2 regions of the Acidovorax radicis genome follow, and region 1 is predicted to be linked to the other one. Evidence: riboswitches for the same ligand, from Rfam matches in the RefSeq annotation. Region 1 holds a riboswitch; the other holds the start of a gene.
What was found. A riboswitch is a leader RNA that binds a small molecule or an ion and turns the genes downstream of it on or off. The one in region 1 is predicted to bind S-adenosylhomocysteine.
Positions count from the first base shown of each region.

Region 2: it holds a riboswitch for S-adenosylhomocysteine, as region 1 does, so the genes downstream of both, metH (methionine synthase) here and ahcY (adenosylhomocysteinase) in region 1, are expected to answer to the same signal.

Region 1 covers NZ_CP075184.1:4,288,337-4,292,030, reverse strand. Annotated here, with positions in the region: gene KI609_RS19625 (peptide chain release factor 3) at 1-1,091, opposite strand, end outside; S-adenosyl-L-homocysteine riboswitch at 1,356-1,435, shown strand; gene ahcY (adenosylhomocysteinase) at 1,502-2,935, shown strand; gene KI609_RS19615 (TlyA family RNA methyltransferase) at 3,053-3,694, shown strand, end outside.
Region 2 covers NZ_CP075184.1:249,576-253,269, forward strand. Annotated here, with positions in the region: gene petA (ubiquinol-cytochrome c reductase iron-sulfur subunit) at 1-5, opposite strand, end outside; gene KI609_RS01085 (sigma-54 interaction domain-containing protein) at 410-1,813, shown strand; S-adenosyl-L-homocysteine riboswitch at 1,925-2,022, shown strand; gene metH (methionine synthase) at 2,088-3,694, shown strand, end outside.

The sequences.
Region 1 (3,694 bases):
AAGGCTTCTTCGACGGCTTCGCGGCGCTGGCTCATGAAAGTCACCACCGAGGTGGGACGCAGTTCTTTGCCGGTGCGTTGCACCTTGAGTTTCATGCCGGGCATGTATTTGCCCGAGGCCACGCGCACAAATGCGATGCGGTCGCGGTGGTTGGCGTCCATGTTGGCCTGCACCTTGAAGACCACGCCGGCAAAGCCTTCGTCCTCGGGCTGGATGGTCTTGACCACCGGCTGCTTGTTGACTTGCAGCGTGCTGATGCGCGGGCCGGGCGGGGGCGACATGTCCACCACGGCGTCCAACACCTCCATGACACCGAAGTTGTTCACGCCAGAGCCGAAAAACACGGGCGTGAGTTTGCCCGCCAGGAAGTCTTCGTGGTTCCAGGCGGCAGACGCCCCGACGGCCAGTTCCATGCTCTCGAGTGCATCGTCAAACGACGGTCCAAAGCGCTTGCGCAGTCGATCGGCCTCGGTCAGTGGCACCACTTCGAAGTCTTTGGGGCCGCGATCGCTGCCCGGCGTGAACACGGTCATGGTCTGCGTGCGCAGATTGATGATGCCGCCAAAACTCTTGCCCTGGCCTACGGGCCAGGTGATGGGGCAGCAGGGCATGCCGAGTTCGCGCTCGACCTCGTCGAGGATGTCGAGCGGGTCGCGCACCTCGCGGTCCATTTTGTTGACGAAGGTGATGATGGGGGTATCGCGCTGGCGGCAGACCTCGATCAGGCGGCGCGTTTGCGCTTCCACGCCGTTGGCGGCGTCGATCACCATCAGGGCCGAGTCCACGGCCGTGAGCACGCGGTAGGTGTCTTCCGAGAAGTCCTTGTGGCCGGGCGTGTCGAGCAGGTTGATCACATGGTCGCGGTAGAGCATCTGCATGACCGACGAGGCCACTGAGATGCCGCGCTGCTTTTCGATCTCCATCCAGTCGGAGGTTGCGTGGCGGCTTGCTTTGCGGCCCTTGACGGCGCCGGCGATCTGGATCGCGCCCGAGAACAGCAGCAGCTTTTCCGTCAGCGTCGTTTTACCGGCGTCGGGGTGGGAAATGATGGCAAAGGTGCGGCGGCGCCGGGTTTCGGAGGCGTAAGACACAGGGGGATTTCCAGAAGAAGGTCGGGGCGTGCACTGCGGCAGGTGGCGCGGTAGGCGCACAGGCGCCCGGATGCGCGGATTTTACCGGGCACCCGCGCCCCGTTCTCCGCGATCCGCGCTAAACCGTTGCAGCATGGGCCTGCGCAAGGTTCGCACGCGGCAAATGGGGGTGGGCACGCAGATGCACCGCGCAGGAAATGGTGTGAATGGGGAGTGAGTGTGCGTGCCGATGGCCTGCGGTGCGCCGGTGCTTTTATAATGCGCCGATCCGAGGAGCGTTGCAGCGCCCCCAGCAAAGGCGGGGCGTGAGGCTCGGAGTCATTCAGCAACGACGCTCATCCACTTCTCGTGTGGTGAGCTTTTCACACCCCGATCAGTGGTTTTTCAAACACGCTTTGGAGCACACCATCATGAACGCACGCGTCAACGCCCCGGTCAACACCGACTGCAGCATCACCGACATCGGCCTGGCCGCTTGGGGCCACAAGGAAATCCGCATCGCCGAAACCGAAATGCCGGGCCTGATGGCTATCCGTGAAGAATTTGCTGCCAGCCAGCCCCTGAAGGGCGCCCGTATCACCGGCAGCCTGCACATGACCATCCAGACCGCTGTGCTGATCGAGACGCTGCAAGCGCTCGGCGCCAAGGTGCGCTGGGCGTCATGCAACATTTTCAGCACCCAGGACCACGCCGCCGCTGCCATTGCTGCCAATGGCACGCCGGTGTTCGCCGTCAAGGGTGAGTCGCTGGCCGATTACTGGGATTACACGCACCGTATTTTCGAGTTCGGTGCCAAGGGCGCTGAAGGCGAAGGCCCGAACATGATCCTGGACGACGGCGGCGATGCCACCATGCTGATGCATCTGGGACAGAAGGCCGAGAAGGACCTGTCGGTGCTGGACAAGCCCACCAGTGAAGAAGAAACCATCCTCTTCGCCGCCATTCGCGCCAAGCTGGCGGTGGATGCCACCTGGTACACACGCAAGTCGGCCGAGATCATTGGCGTGACCGAAGAAACGACGACGGGCGTGCACCGCCTGAACGAAATGTCGGCCAAGGGCACATTGCTGTTCCGCGCGATCAATGTGAACGACTCGGTCACCAAGAGCAAGTTCGACAACCTGTATGGCTGCCGCGAGTCTCTGGTGGATGGCATCAAGCGCGCCACCGACGTGATGATCGCTGGAAAGGTCGCTTGTGTGGCGGGTTACGGCGACGTGGGCAAGGGCTCGGCCCAGGCGCTGCGTGCACTGAGCGCGCAAGTCTGGGTGACCGAAATCGACCCGATCAACGCCCTGCAGGCAGCGATGGAAGGCTACAAGGTCGTGACGATGGAATACGCCGCCGACAAGGCGGACATCTTCGTCACCACCACGGGTAACAAGGATGTGATCCGCCACGAGCACATGGCCGCCATGAAGGACCAGGCCATCGTCTGCAACATTGGCCACTTCGACAACGAAATCGACGTAGCGTCGATGGAAAAGTACGAGTGGGAAGAGATCAAGCCGCAGGTAGACCACATCACCTTCCCCGATGGCAAGAAGATCATCTTGCTGGCCAAGGGCCGCCTGGTGAACCTGGGTTGTGGCACGGGCCACCCCAGCTTTGTGATGAGCGCGTCGTTCGCCAACCAGACCATTGCGCAGATCGAGCTGTTCACCAAGCCTGCTGCCTACCAGGCTGGCAAGGTTTATGTGCTGCCCAAGTCGCTCGACGAAAAGGTGGCGCGCCTGCACCTGAAGAAGGTCGGCGCCATGCTGACCGAGCTGACGGATGCACAGGCCGCCTATATTGGTGTGAGCAAGAACGGGCCGTACAAGGCCGAAACCTACCGCTATTGATCGGCGGGTGAGCCGCATGCAGGCGTTAGCCTGCATGCATGTTTGCTTCAAAAAACATAGCTGCTAGCGCTTGTCCAATAAGCGCTAGGGGCTAATTTGACTCCAAAGGATGGCGCGATGCGCGCAGACGTGTTTTTGGTGGAGCGCGGCCATGCCGCCACCCGGTCCCAGGCACAGCGGCTCATTGCAGCCGGTGTGCAGTGGCGACTCTCGCAGGGATTGCCTTGGCAGAAGGTGACAAAAAACGGCGATGACATTCCTGGCATCGCCGAGGTCGAATTGCTCGACAGCGCCGAAGCCCGGTACCTCTCGCGCGGTGGGCTCAAGCTGGAGGGCGCTCTCAAGGCCACGGGGCTGGCGGTGGCCGGTTGGCGTTGCCTGGACGTGGGCCAGAGCACGGGCGGCTTTACCGACTGCCTGCTTCAGCAGGGCGCAGCGCAGGTCATTGGTGTGGATGTAGGCCATGGCCAGTTGCACGAGCGCCTGCGCAGCGACGTGCGCGTGGTGGGCGTGGAGGGCCTGAACGCCCGCGCCATGACGGCCGAGTCGCTGCAGGAAGCGTGCGAAGAAGCGCTGTGTGAGCGTGTGGAGCAAGACCCCGATGACAACGACACCCAGCCGGTCGCGCCCTATAGCTGGATGCGCAATGGCGGCCTGGTGGACGAGGAATACGACGACAGCGACGATGCCAAGGAGCAGGACGTGGAGGCCTTCAAGGCCGAACGGGTTGCCAGGGAGAATTCCCGCGCCGAGGGGGCA
Region 2 (3,694 bases), 960 kb from region 1:
TCCATATCGGCGTGGGGCGGGCCGTGGGGTTTGTTGGGGGTGCGCTGCACGTCTTTTGCGTCAGGGGCGCCTGGTAGATGGGGGCTGGGCATTGCAGTGGTGGTCATGGCGGGTTCCTGGGCAAAGTGGGTTGCATGGCCGAAAGGTCGTGCATGCCTTGCTGCAACTCAAGACCCGTGCCAGCCCACGGGCATCTCGCTCAAGTAAAAAAAGCCTGTGAAAACAAGCACTTAACCGCGGTTGGTGGCCGGGCATCAGGCCAAATGGGTGCCAGATGGGTGACAACATATGCCATTGGTGTCACGATATGGCACATGCACGACCCGGCATCTCACCACGGGGGCACTACCGCCACCCGCATCGCAGCCATCGGTCCCTGCCTGGGGCGCTGCTCTCAGGCTCCGTCTTCATGATCTCTGCCCCATTACCCGCCGATAGCGGCAGCCCCGCGCTGCCCGAACTCACCGCCTACCTCGACGCCTTGCCCGAGCCCCACATCCTGTTCGACCGCCAGTACCGCATCGTGGCCGCCAACGCAGCCTACCGGCGCCAGTTTGGACAAGGGGCGCCGGTGGTTGGGCGCACCTGCCACGAGGTGTCGCACCACTCACCGGTGCCCTGCGACCAGGCGGGCGAGACCTGCCCGCTGGCCCGCTCCGTGTTGAGCGGGCAACGCGAGCGTGTGCTGCACCTGCACCACACGCCGAGGGGCGAAGACTATGTGCAGATCGAGCTGGTGCCGCTGCGTGACGCGCGCGGCCAACCAAGCTATTTCCTGGAAAAGATGGAGCCCCTGCCTATCGCCCAGAGCAGGGCAGACGCGCAGGGGATGATCGGGCGTTCGCCGCCATTCCAGGCGGTGCTGGAGCTCATCGCCCGCGTGGGCCCATCGCAGGCCAGCGTGTTGCTGCTGGGCGAGTCCGGCACAGGCAAGGAGCTGGCGGCGCGGGCCGTGCACCAGGCGAGCCACAGGGCCTCCCGTGCGCTGGTGGCTGTGGACTGCGCCAGCCTGCCCGAGACCCTGTTCGAGAGCGAGCTGTTTGGCCACGAGAAAGGCGCCTTCACGGGCGCTCACGCCGCGCGGGCCGGGCTGGTGGAGGCCGCGCATGGCGGCACCCTGTTTCTGGACGAAGTGGGCGACATCCCGATGACCATGCAGGTCAAGCTGCTGCGCCTGCTCGAAAGCGGCACCTACCGCCGCGTGGGGCAGACCGAGCTGCGCCGCGCGGACATTCGTGTGGTGGCCGCGACCCACCGCAACCTCAAGGCCATGGTGGCCGAGGGGCGGTTTCGCGAAGACCTGTATTACCGGCTCAGCACCTTCCCTATCCTGCTGCCCGCATTGCGTGACCGGGCCGAAGACATCGCCCTGCTGGCCCACGCCCTGCTCGAGCGCGTGGCACCAGGCCGCGCGCTCGCCATGGCCCCCGCCGCCATGCGCCGCCTGGCGCAACATCCCTTTCCGGGCAATGTGCGCGAGCTGCGCAACGTGCTGGAGCGCGCCGCCCTGCTGACAGACGGCGCCATCGTGACCGCGCCCACCATCGAACGGTCGCTCGCCTTCGATGCCTTCGACGGCAGCGGTGCACAGGCGCTTGTGGGGGTATTCCAGGGCGCGGCCGGGCCTCACGCATCCCACGCACGGCGCGATGCCACGCTGCGCAGCGTGGAAGACGCGGCACTGCGCTTGGCCCTGAGCACCACGGCCGCAACACGCCAGGAGCTGGCGCGGGCGTTGGGTATCAGCACCCGCACGCTCTATCGCAAACTGCGTGCGCTGGGCGATCAAAGCGGAGTGGGTGAAAACGGCTAAGAGAACCCGCAGCGACTGCGGCGCAACCGGGCAGCGTCGAACAACGGCGCGCGCAGGGCCTTATGCAGGCGGGGCGCTGGCATGGTTCTGCATTCCCTTAAAATCCGCCGTCCCCCCGAGGAGCGTTGCAACGCCCGCCGACCATCTTCGGCGGTGCCGTCAGGCTCGGGCAGGATTTGGCCGCCACGATTGAACGACGCTCACCTGTTTCAAATAACCGATTGCGCAGGTGAGCCTTATGTCTGCTGTTTTGTCCGCTGTATCTCCCCCCCCCATGAAGCTGTCCGGCCTGGAGCCCGTCTCCATTGGCGAGGGCAGCCTGTTCGTCAACATCGGCGAGCGCACCAACGTCACGGGTTCCAAGGCGTTTGCGCGCATGATCCTGAACGGCCAGTACGAAGAGGCCCTGGCCGTGGCGCGCCAGCAGGTCGAGAACGGCGCGCAGGTCATCGACATCAACATGGACGAGGCCATGCTCGACAGCAAGGCGGCCATGGTGCGTTTTCTGCAGCTGATCGCGTCCGAGCCCGACATTGCGCGTGTGCCCATCATGGTGGACAGCTCCAAGTGGGAGGTGATCGAGGCCGGGCTGCGCTGCATCCAGGGCAAGGGCATCGTCAACTCCATCAGCATGAAAGAAGGCGTCGAGGCGTTCAAGCGCCAGGCCAAGCTCGTCAAGCGCTATGGGGCGGCGGCCGTGGTGATGGCGTTCGACGAACAAGGCCAGGCCGACACCTATGCGCGCAAGATCGAGATCTGTGAGCGCGCCTACCGCATCCTGGTCGATGAAGTGGGCTTTGCGCCCGAAGACATCATCTTCGACCCCAACATCTTTGCCGTGGCCACCGGCATCGAAGAGCACAACAACTACGCGGTCGACTTCATCGAGGCTGTGCGCTGGATCAAGCAGCACCTGCCGGGGGCCAAGGTGTCGGGCGGCGTGTCGAATGTGTCGTTCAGCTTCCGCGGCAACGACCCGGTGCGCGAGGCCATCCACACGGTGTTCCTGTACCACGCCATCCAGGCGGGCATGGACATGGGCATCGTCAACGCGGGCATGGTGGGCGTGTACGACGACCTGGAGCCCGTGCTGCGTGAGCGTGTGGAAGACGTGGTGCTCAACCGCCGCCCCGACGCGGGTGAGCGCCTGGTGGAGATCGCCGAAACCGCCAAGAGCGGCGCCAAGGACGAGAGCAAGAAGCTCGAATGGCGCGGAACGCCCGAGCACCCCAAGACCGTGGGTGAGCGCCTGTCGCACGCGCTGGTGCATGGCATCACCGACTTCATCACCGAAGACACCGAAGAGGCTTACCGCGCCATCCTGGCCAAGGGCGGCCGCCCGCTGCACGTCATTGAAGGCCCGCTCATGGACGGCATGAACGTGGTGGGCGACCTGTTTGGCGCCGGCAAGATGTTTTTGCCCCAGGTGGTGAAAAGCGCCCGCGTGATGAAGTCTGCCGTGGCCCACCTCATTCCCTACATCGAAGAAGAAAAACGCCAGGACGAAGCCGCCGGGCGCGACGTGCGCAGCAAGGGCAAGATCATCATCGCCACCGTCAAGGGTGACGTGCACGACATTGGCAAGAACATCGTCACCGTGGTCTTGCAGTGCAACAACTTCGAAGTGGTGAACATGGGCGTGATGGTGCCCTGCCACGAGATCCTGGCACGCGCCAAGGTCGAAGGGGCCGACATCGTGGGCCTGTCAGGCCTGATCACCCCCAGCCTCGAAGAGATGCAGTACGTGGCGGGCGAGATGCAGAAGGACGAGCACTTTCGCATCAAGAAAATCCCGCTGCTCATCGGCGGCGCCACCTGCAGCCGTGTGCACACCGCCGTCAAGATCGCCCCGCACTACGAAGGCCCCGTGGTCTATGTGCC